3 regions of the Metabacillus sp. 84 genome follow, and region 2 is predicted to be linked to each of the others. Evidence: a T-box and tRNA genes for the amino acid it is inferred to sense, from the RefSeq annotation. Region 2 holds a T-box; the other regions hold tRNA genes.
The links. A T-box is a leader RNA that pairs with one kind of tRNA and senses whether it is charged. The one in region 2 lies ahead of alaS (alanine--tRNA ligase), so its partner is inferred to be a tRNA-Ala.
Positions count from the first base shown of each region.

Region 1 (2,241 bases), on a different contig from region 2:
CGGTCGCAGGTTCGAGTCCTGCCTGCGGAGCCATGCTTCCATAGCTCAGTAGGTAGAGTGCTTCCATGGTAAGGAAGAGGTCACCGGTTCGAGCCCGGTTGGAAGCTTACTTAATGTATGCGGCCCGTTGGTCAAGCGGTTAAGACACCGCCCTTTCACGGCGGTAACACGGGTTCGAATCCCGTACGGGTCACCATTTACATACGGACAAGCTATGCGGAAGTTGAAGGAGTGAACACCGGAGTGCACATTCGTGCATGAGGATGTGAACGAGTGAAGACGACAACGCAATGCGCCGCTCATCACAAGCCGAAACCACCACCCAACAAAGTGAAAGTAAGAGGGTTGGGAGGAGCAAGCAGTGCTAGGAGTCGAAGGAGTGAACACCGGAGTGCACATTCGTGCATGAGGATGTGAACGAGTGAAGACGACAACGCAATGCGCCGCTCATCGCAAGCCGAAACCACCACCCAACAAGGTGAAAGTAAGAGGGTTGGGAGGAGCAAGCAGTGCTAGGAGCCGAAGGAGAGAGCCCCGGAGCGCACATGAGTGCGTGAGGATGCGAACGACTGAAAGCGACAACGCAATGCGCCGCTCATCACAAGCCGAAACTATATGGAGGATTAGCTCAGCTGGGAGAGCATCTGCCTTACAAGCAGAGGGTCGGCGGTTCGATCCCGTCATCCTCCACCATTCTATATTTTGTTTGCTGTTTTTTAATTTGCGCCGGTGTAGCTCAATTGGTAGAGCAACTGACTTGTAATCAGTAGGTTGGGGGTTCAAGTCCTCTTGCCGGCACTGTCTTTCAATCATACGGAGGGGTAGCGAAGTGGCTAAACGCGGCGGACTGTAAATCCGCTCCTTAGGGTTCGGCAGTTCGAATCTGCCCCCCTCCACCATTTTTCTTCATGACAGGTTTAAAACCTCATGGTTTGGACATGTTAAGATAGGATGAGTATCTAAATTATTGGGCTATAGCCAAGCGGTAAGGCAACGGACTTTGACTCCGTCATGCGTTGGTTCGAATCCAGCTAGCCCAGCCATCCGAGCCATTAGCTCAGTCGGTAGAGCATCTGACTTTTAATCAGAGGGTCGAAGGTTCGAGTCCTTCATGGCTCACCATTTTTATTTTTGTATGCGGGTGTGGCGGAATTGGCAGACGCACCAGACTTAGGATCTGGCGCCTTCGGGCGTGGGGGTTCGACTCCCTTCACCCGCATTTATTTTCCGGAGACCTGCCTTTTGAACTAGCGGAAGTAGTTCAGTGGTAGAACACCACCTTGCCAAGGTGGGGGTCGCGGGTTCGAATCCCGTCTTCCGCTCCATTACCCTTAGGGGGCCTTAGCTCAGCTGGGAGAGCGCCTGCCTTGCACGCAGGAGGTCAGCGGTTCGATCCCGCTAGGCTCCACCAATACTTTAACCATTAATGTCTTCCACTTGGTGTAAGGCTTTTTTTGTGTTTTCTTTTACAGTTTTAGTTTGAATTATCTGTATTTTTATACATGAAATTGTCGAGTTGAGTCACCTGCCTCCTTCTAGGTAGAATAGAAGCACAGAGGGAAAAGGAGGAAACCACATGGCTGCAAAGAAAATCAATATTATCGGGGTGCCGATGGATTTAGGTCAGACCCGCCGGGGTGTTGACATGGGTCCGAGCGCGATCCGCTATGCGGGGATTACGGAAAGGCTTGAGCACCTTCACTATATCATCGAAGACAGTGGAGATATCAACATTGGGAAACGGGAAAAAGAATTGGAAGAACCTCTATATAATTTGAAAAATTTGAAAGCGGTATCAGAAGCAAGTGAGCTTTTAGCATCAAAGGTTGATGAAACAATTAAAGCAGGGTCGTTTCCTTTGGTCCTTGGCGGTGACCATAGCATTGCCATTGGGACCCTGGCCGGCTTAGCAAAAAATTATCAAAATCTGGGCGTTATCTGGTATGACGCTCATGGAGATTTAAATACAGCGGATACGTCTCCTTCAGGAAACATTCATGGCATGCCTCTGGCTGCAAGCCTTGGAATTGGGGATGAAGCGCTCACAGGGATTGCGGGATTTTCTCCTAAAATTAAACCAGAAAATGTAGTCATTATCGGGGCGCGTTCCTTGGATGAAGGAGAAAGAAAACTAATCAAAGAAAAAGGAATACGTGTTTATACGATGCATGAAGTGGACCGCATGGGGATGACACGTGTTATGGAAGAAACGATCGACTATTTAAAGGAACGGACTGACGG
Region 1 covers NZ_JBNILN010000008.1:130,369-132,609, reverse strand. The annotation lists tRNA gene ACQCV8_RS14710 (tRNA-Asn) at 1-33, shown strand, start outside; tRNA gene ACQCV8_RS14705 (tRNA-Thr) at 35-107, shown strand; tRNA gene ACQCV8_RS14700 (tRNA-Glu) at 122-196, shown strand; tRNA gene ACQCV8_RS14695 (tRNA-Val) at 618-693, shown strand; tRNA gene ACQCV8_RS14690 (tRNA-Thr) at 726-798, shown strand; tRNA gene ACQCV8_RS14685 (tRNA-Tyr) at 816-899, shown strand; tRNA gene ACQCV8_RS14680 (tRNA-Gln) at 969-1,043, shown strand; tRNA gene ACQCV8_RS14675 (tRNA-Lys) at 1,047-1,122, shown strand; tRNA gene ACQCV8_RS14670 (tRNA-Leu) at 1,138-1,219, shown strand; tRNA gene ACQCV8_RS14665 (tRNA-Gly) at 1,251-1,325, shown strand; tRNA gene ACQCV8_RS14660 (tRNA-Ala) at 1,336-1,411, shown strand; gene rocF (arginase) at 1,577-2,241, shown strand, end outside.
Region 1: it encodes a tRNA-Ala, which carries the amino acid that the T-box ahead of alaS (alanine--tRNA ligase) is inferred to sense. The anticodon was not compared.

Region 2 (2,241 bases):
CCTGAACCTGCATGGAATCGACTTCCTGGCGCGCGGATCTTGCCCGCTCCCGCTGCTTTTCCATTTCAGCTTCAAAGCCTTCCGTGTCGATCTCCATTTCTTCTTCCTCTGCATATTCCTCTGTCAGCTCTACAGGGAAGCCATAAGTGTCATAAAGACGGAAGACGTCTGCGCCTGGTATGATGCGGTGCCCGGCTTGCCTTTGTTTTTTTATTACCTCAGAAAGAATAGCAAGTCCATCATTGAGCGTTTCATGGAACCGCTCTTCTTCATTTTTGATTACTTTTTGAATGAATTCTGTTTTTTGTTGAACCTCCGGATAGAAGGCTTCCATGATTTCTCCGACTGCCGGTACAAGCTCAAACATAAACGGACGGTTAATATCGAGCTTCTTAGCGTACCTGACAGCGCGGCGCAGCAAACGGCGCAGCACATATCCGCGGCCTTCATTTGACGGCAAAGCTCCATCACCGACTGCAAAAGAAACCGTTCTGATATGATCGGCGATGACCTTGAACGCCTCATCCTTTTCCTTGCTGCCGTGATACTCCATACCGGAAATCTTAGCTGTTGCTTCAATAATTGGCATAAAAAGATCGGTTTCATAGTTAGTCGGTACGTTTTGGATCACAGAACACATGCGCTCAAGCCCCATGCCAGTATCAATGTTTTTCTTAGGAAGCGGCGTATAGGTGCCGTCCGAATTATGGTTAAACTCAGAAAAAACGAGATTCCACACTTCCAAATACCGTTCATTTTCCCCGCCCGGGTACAGCTCAGGATCTTCCGGGTCATGACCGTAAACCTCACCCCGGTCATAAAAAATTTCCGTATTCGGGCCGCTCGGACCTTCGCCGATATCCCAGAAGTTCCCTTCAAGGCGGATGATGCGGTCTTCCGGAACACCTACTTTTTCTGTCCAGATTTCAAATGCTTCATCATCTTCAGGATGAATGGTCACAGAAAGCTTTTCTGGATCAAAGCCAATCCATTTGTCACTCGTGAGGAATTCCCATGCCCATTCGATCGCTTCAACCTTAAAGTACTCTCCTATCGAAAAGTTCCCAAGCATTTCAAAAAAGGTATGGTGGCGTGCTGTTTTTCCGACGTTCTCAATATCATTCGTCCGGATGGATTTTTGAGCATTGCAAATCCTTGGGTTTGCCGGAATCACCCGTCCATCAAAATATTTTTTCAGGGTAGCGACTCCGCTGTTGATCCACAGCAATGAAGGATCCTCATGCGGAACGAGGGAAGCGCTTGGCTCAACGGCATGGCCTTTTTCTTTAAAGAAATCAAGAAACATCTGCCGTACTTCTGCGGACGTTAAAAATTTCATTGGTAATCCTCCTTTTTGTATGTAAGCCGGGGGACTCTGCAAAAACAAAAAACTCCCGTTCCTGCGCAAATCAGTATTGATTTGCACAGGGACGAGAGTTTGCTTGCTCGCGGTACCACCCTGATTATGGATGCAGGCATCCATCAGCTTCATTCGGCCATAACGCGGTCACGGGACGGCAGGGCTTTTACCTGCACTCAGGAATAGCATTCTGTTACCCTTCATCAAATGCCTTTTCAGCCTGGAGGCATTCTCTCTTTAGAATGGACTGTAACATACTCGTTTCCATCAATGTTTTATGTATTCTATTGATGATTATAGTCAAACCCTGCCCGCCTGTCAATCAGCTCTGAGCAGGCGAACTCCATGCTCCACCATAACACGCAGCACCGCTGTAACCGGTACGGCAATGATCAGGCCGAATATCCCGGCCAGCTCCCCTCCTGCAGCCAGCGCAAGCATAATAACAATGGGATGCATATGAAGGCTTCTTCCCACTATAAGCGGGCTGATGACGTTCCCCTCAAGAAACTGCAGAACCAATATAATAATGACTACTGTAATTACCGTCTCTGTTGACATCGCGGCCGCCAGTATCAGCGCAGGAACCGCTCCAATCACCGGTCCAAAGTAGGGAATGATGTTAGTAACCGCAATAATTATCCCAAGCACAAGCGGATATTTGACCCCGAAAATCCAGAGTGAGAGAAAAGCAAGCAATCCGATAATCACACAGACGAAGAACTGGCCCCGGATATAGCTTCCCAGCGATTCATCCGCATCCCGGATCAGCTCCTTGCCCCTTCTCCTCCACTTTTTCGGAGTTAAATACCAAGCCGTTTTTTTTAAAAGGGTAAAATCCTTCAGCATATAAAAAACCAGAAACGGGATTAATGTCAGAA
Region 2 covers NZ_JBNILN010000013.1:25,081-27,321, reverse strand. The annotation lists gene alaS (alanine--tRNA ligase) at 1-1,339, opposite strand, end outside; T-box leader at 1,424-1,640, opposite strand; gene ACQCV8_RS17045 (AI-2E family transporter) at 1,679-2,241, opposite strand, start outside.

Region 3 (2,241 bases), on a different contig from region 2:
GAATGTCGGAACCACAATCCGATGCGTTAACCACTTCGCCACAATCGCCATAAAAAAATGGTGGCTCGGGACGGAATCGAACCGCCGACACATGGATTTTCAGTCCATTGCTCTACCGACTGAGCTACCGAGCCATCTAGCTTCGGCTTTCACTAAGCTTAAATCTCATCGTCAGCTCCCCCGTTCCCATCCACTCGTATCTAGATACGGAGCGGTGTTCACTAGGTCGCTTCCCTGAATTTCTTGCTTATTAAAACCCTCTAGCATTTAATATAGATTATCTTATGTATCAAGAAAACGTAAATGGCGGTCCGGACGGGACTCGAACCCGCGACCTCCTGCGTGACAGGCAGGCATTCTAACCAACTGAACTACCGGACCATTTTGGTTGCGGGGACAGGATTTGAACCTGCGACCTTCGGGTTATGAGCCCGACGAGCTACCAGACTGCTCCACCCCGCGATAATAAAAAGTATTAAGTTTAGCTATGCTCATTGTTTGTAGACTGTCCTCGCCTCAGGAAGCAAAATCAAGCAGTGTCTCGGCGAGTACAACTCGAAGCTTATTCGTGGAAGCAGCGCTCGTTGCTCCACCCCGCGATAATAAAAAGTATTAAGTTTAGCTATGCTCATTGCCTGCAGAAAATGGAGGAGGAAGAGGGATTCGAACCCCCGCGGGGTTTGACCCCCCTGTCGGTTTTCAAGACCGATCCCTTCAGCCAGACTTGGGTATTCCTCCGTGCAAGGGAAATGGTGGACCTTGTAGGACTCGAACCTACGACCGGACGGTTATGAGCCGTCTGCTCTAACCAGCTGAGCTAAAGGTCCCTGTATGGTAGCGGCGGAGGGGATCGAACCCACGACCTCACGGGTATGAACCGTACGCTCTAGCCAGCTGAGCTACGCCGCCATATAGGTTATTATAATTGGTGGAGCCTAGCGGGATCGAACCGCTGACCTCCTGCGTGCAAGGCAGGCGCTCTCCCAGCTGAGCTAAGGCCCCAATTATGTAAAATGGTCGGGAAGACAGGATTCGAACCTGCGACCCCTTGGTCCCAAACCAAGTGCTCTACCAAGCTGAGCTACTTCCCGAAATATAATGGCGCGCCCGAGAGGAGTCGAACCCCTAACCTTTTGATCCGTAGTCAAACGCTCTATCCAATTGAGCTACGGGCGCTTAATAAAAGTGCCGAGGACCGGGATCGAACCGGTACGGTAGTCACCTACCGCAGGATTTTAAGTCCTGTGCGTCTGCCAATTCCGCCACCCCGGCGCTGTAAAAATGGAGCGGAAGACGGGATTCGAACCCGCGACCCCCACCTTGGCAAGGTGGTGTTCTACCACTGAACTACTTCCGCGTAAACATGGTGCGGATGAAGGGAGTCGAACCCCCACGCCCGAAGGCGCCAGATCCTAAGTCTGGTGCGTCTGCCAATTCCGCCACATCCGCTTACTGTATAAAAATCGAATGGTGAGCCATGAAGGACTCGAACCTTCGACCCTCTGATTAAAAGTCAGATGCTCTACCGACTGAGCTAATGGCTCCTTATATTACCTACACCCAGAGCATGTAAGACGCCCCAATCTCAGAAAGCTTATTCAAGCAGCAGCTCCATTTGGGCGCTGATGCTTCGCTTCGAAGATCACTCGATCGTGCTCTGCCGACTGAGCTAATGGGTCATTCATTTACACTCTCTCAGGTTATACAATACCCTGTGAATGGTGCCGGCAAGAGGACTTGAACCCCCAACCTACTGATTACAAGTCAGTTGCTCTACCAATTGAGCTACACCGGCCAAGTACGAATTACCGAAGTATAGGATGGTGGAGGATGACGGGATCGAACCGCCGACCCTCTGCTTGTAAGGCAGATGCTCTCCCAGCTGAGCTAATCCTCCATATAGTTTCGGCTTGCGATGAGCGGCGCATTGCGTTGTCGTCTTCACTCGTTCGCATCCTCACGCACTCATGTGCGCTCCGGGGCTCTCTCCTTCGGCTCCTAGCACTGCTTGCTCCTCCCAACCCTCTTACGTTCACTTTGTTGGGTGATGCTTTCGGCTTGTGATGAGCGGCGCATTGCGTTGTCGCTTTCAGTCGTTCGCATCCTCACACACGGATGTGCGATCCGGGGCTTACTCCTTCGGCTGCTGGCATTGCCTGCTGTTCACAAACCTCTTAAAAGAAAAAGATACGCCTGGCGGCGTCCTACTCTCACAGGGGGAAACCCCCAACTACCATTGGC
Region 3 covers NZ_JBNILN010000002.1:328-2,568, reverse strand. The annotation lists tRNA gene ACQCV8_RS04550 (tRNA-His) at 1-48, opposite strand, end outside; tRNA gene ACQCV8_RS04545 (tRNA-Phe) at 59-134, opposite strand; tRNA gene ACQCV8_RS04540 (tRNA-Asp) at 305-381, opposite strand; tRNA gene ACQCV8_RS04535 (tRNA-Met) at 386-462, opposite strand; tRNA gene ACQCV8_RS04530 (tRNA-Ser) at 646-738, opposite strand; tRNA gene ACQCV8_RS04525 (tRNA-Ile) at 751-827, opposite strand; tRNA gene ACQCV8_RS04520 (tRNA-Met) at 833-909, opposite strand; tRNA gene ACQCV8_RS04515 (tRNA-Ala) at 927-1,002, opposite strand; tRNA gene ACQCV8_RS04510 (tRNA-Pro) at 1,015-1,091, opposite strand; tRNA gene ACQCV8_RS04505 (tRNA-Arg) at 1,100-1,176, opposite strand; tRNA gene ACQCV8_RS04500 (tRNA-Leu) at 1,187-1,272, opposite strand; tRNA gene ACQCV8_RS04495 (tRNA-Gly) at 1,283-1,357, opposite strand; tRNA gene ACQCV8_RS04490 (tRNA-Leu) at 1,365-1,449, opposite strand; tRNA gene ACQCV8_RS04485 (tRNA-Lys) at 1,469-1,544, opposite strand; tRNA gene ACQCV8_RS04480 (tRNA-Thr) at 1,720-1,795, opposite strand; tRNA gene ACQCV8_RS04475 (tRNA-Val) at 1,822-1,897, opposite strand; rRNA gene rrf (5S ribosomal RNA) at 2,192-2,241, opposite strand, start outside.
Region 3: it encodes a tRNA-Ala, which carries the amino acid that the T-box ahead of alaS (alanine--tRNA ligase) is inferred to sense. The anticodon was not compared.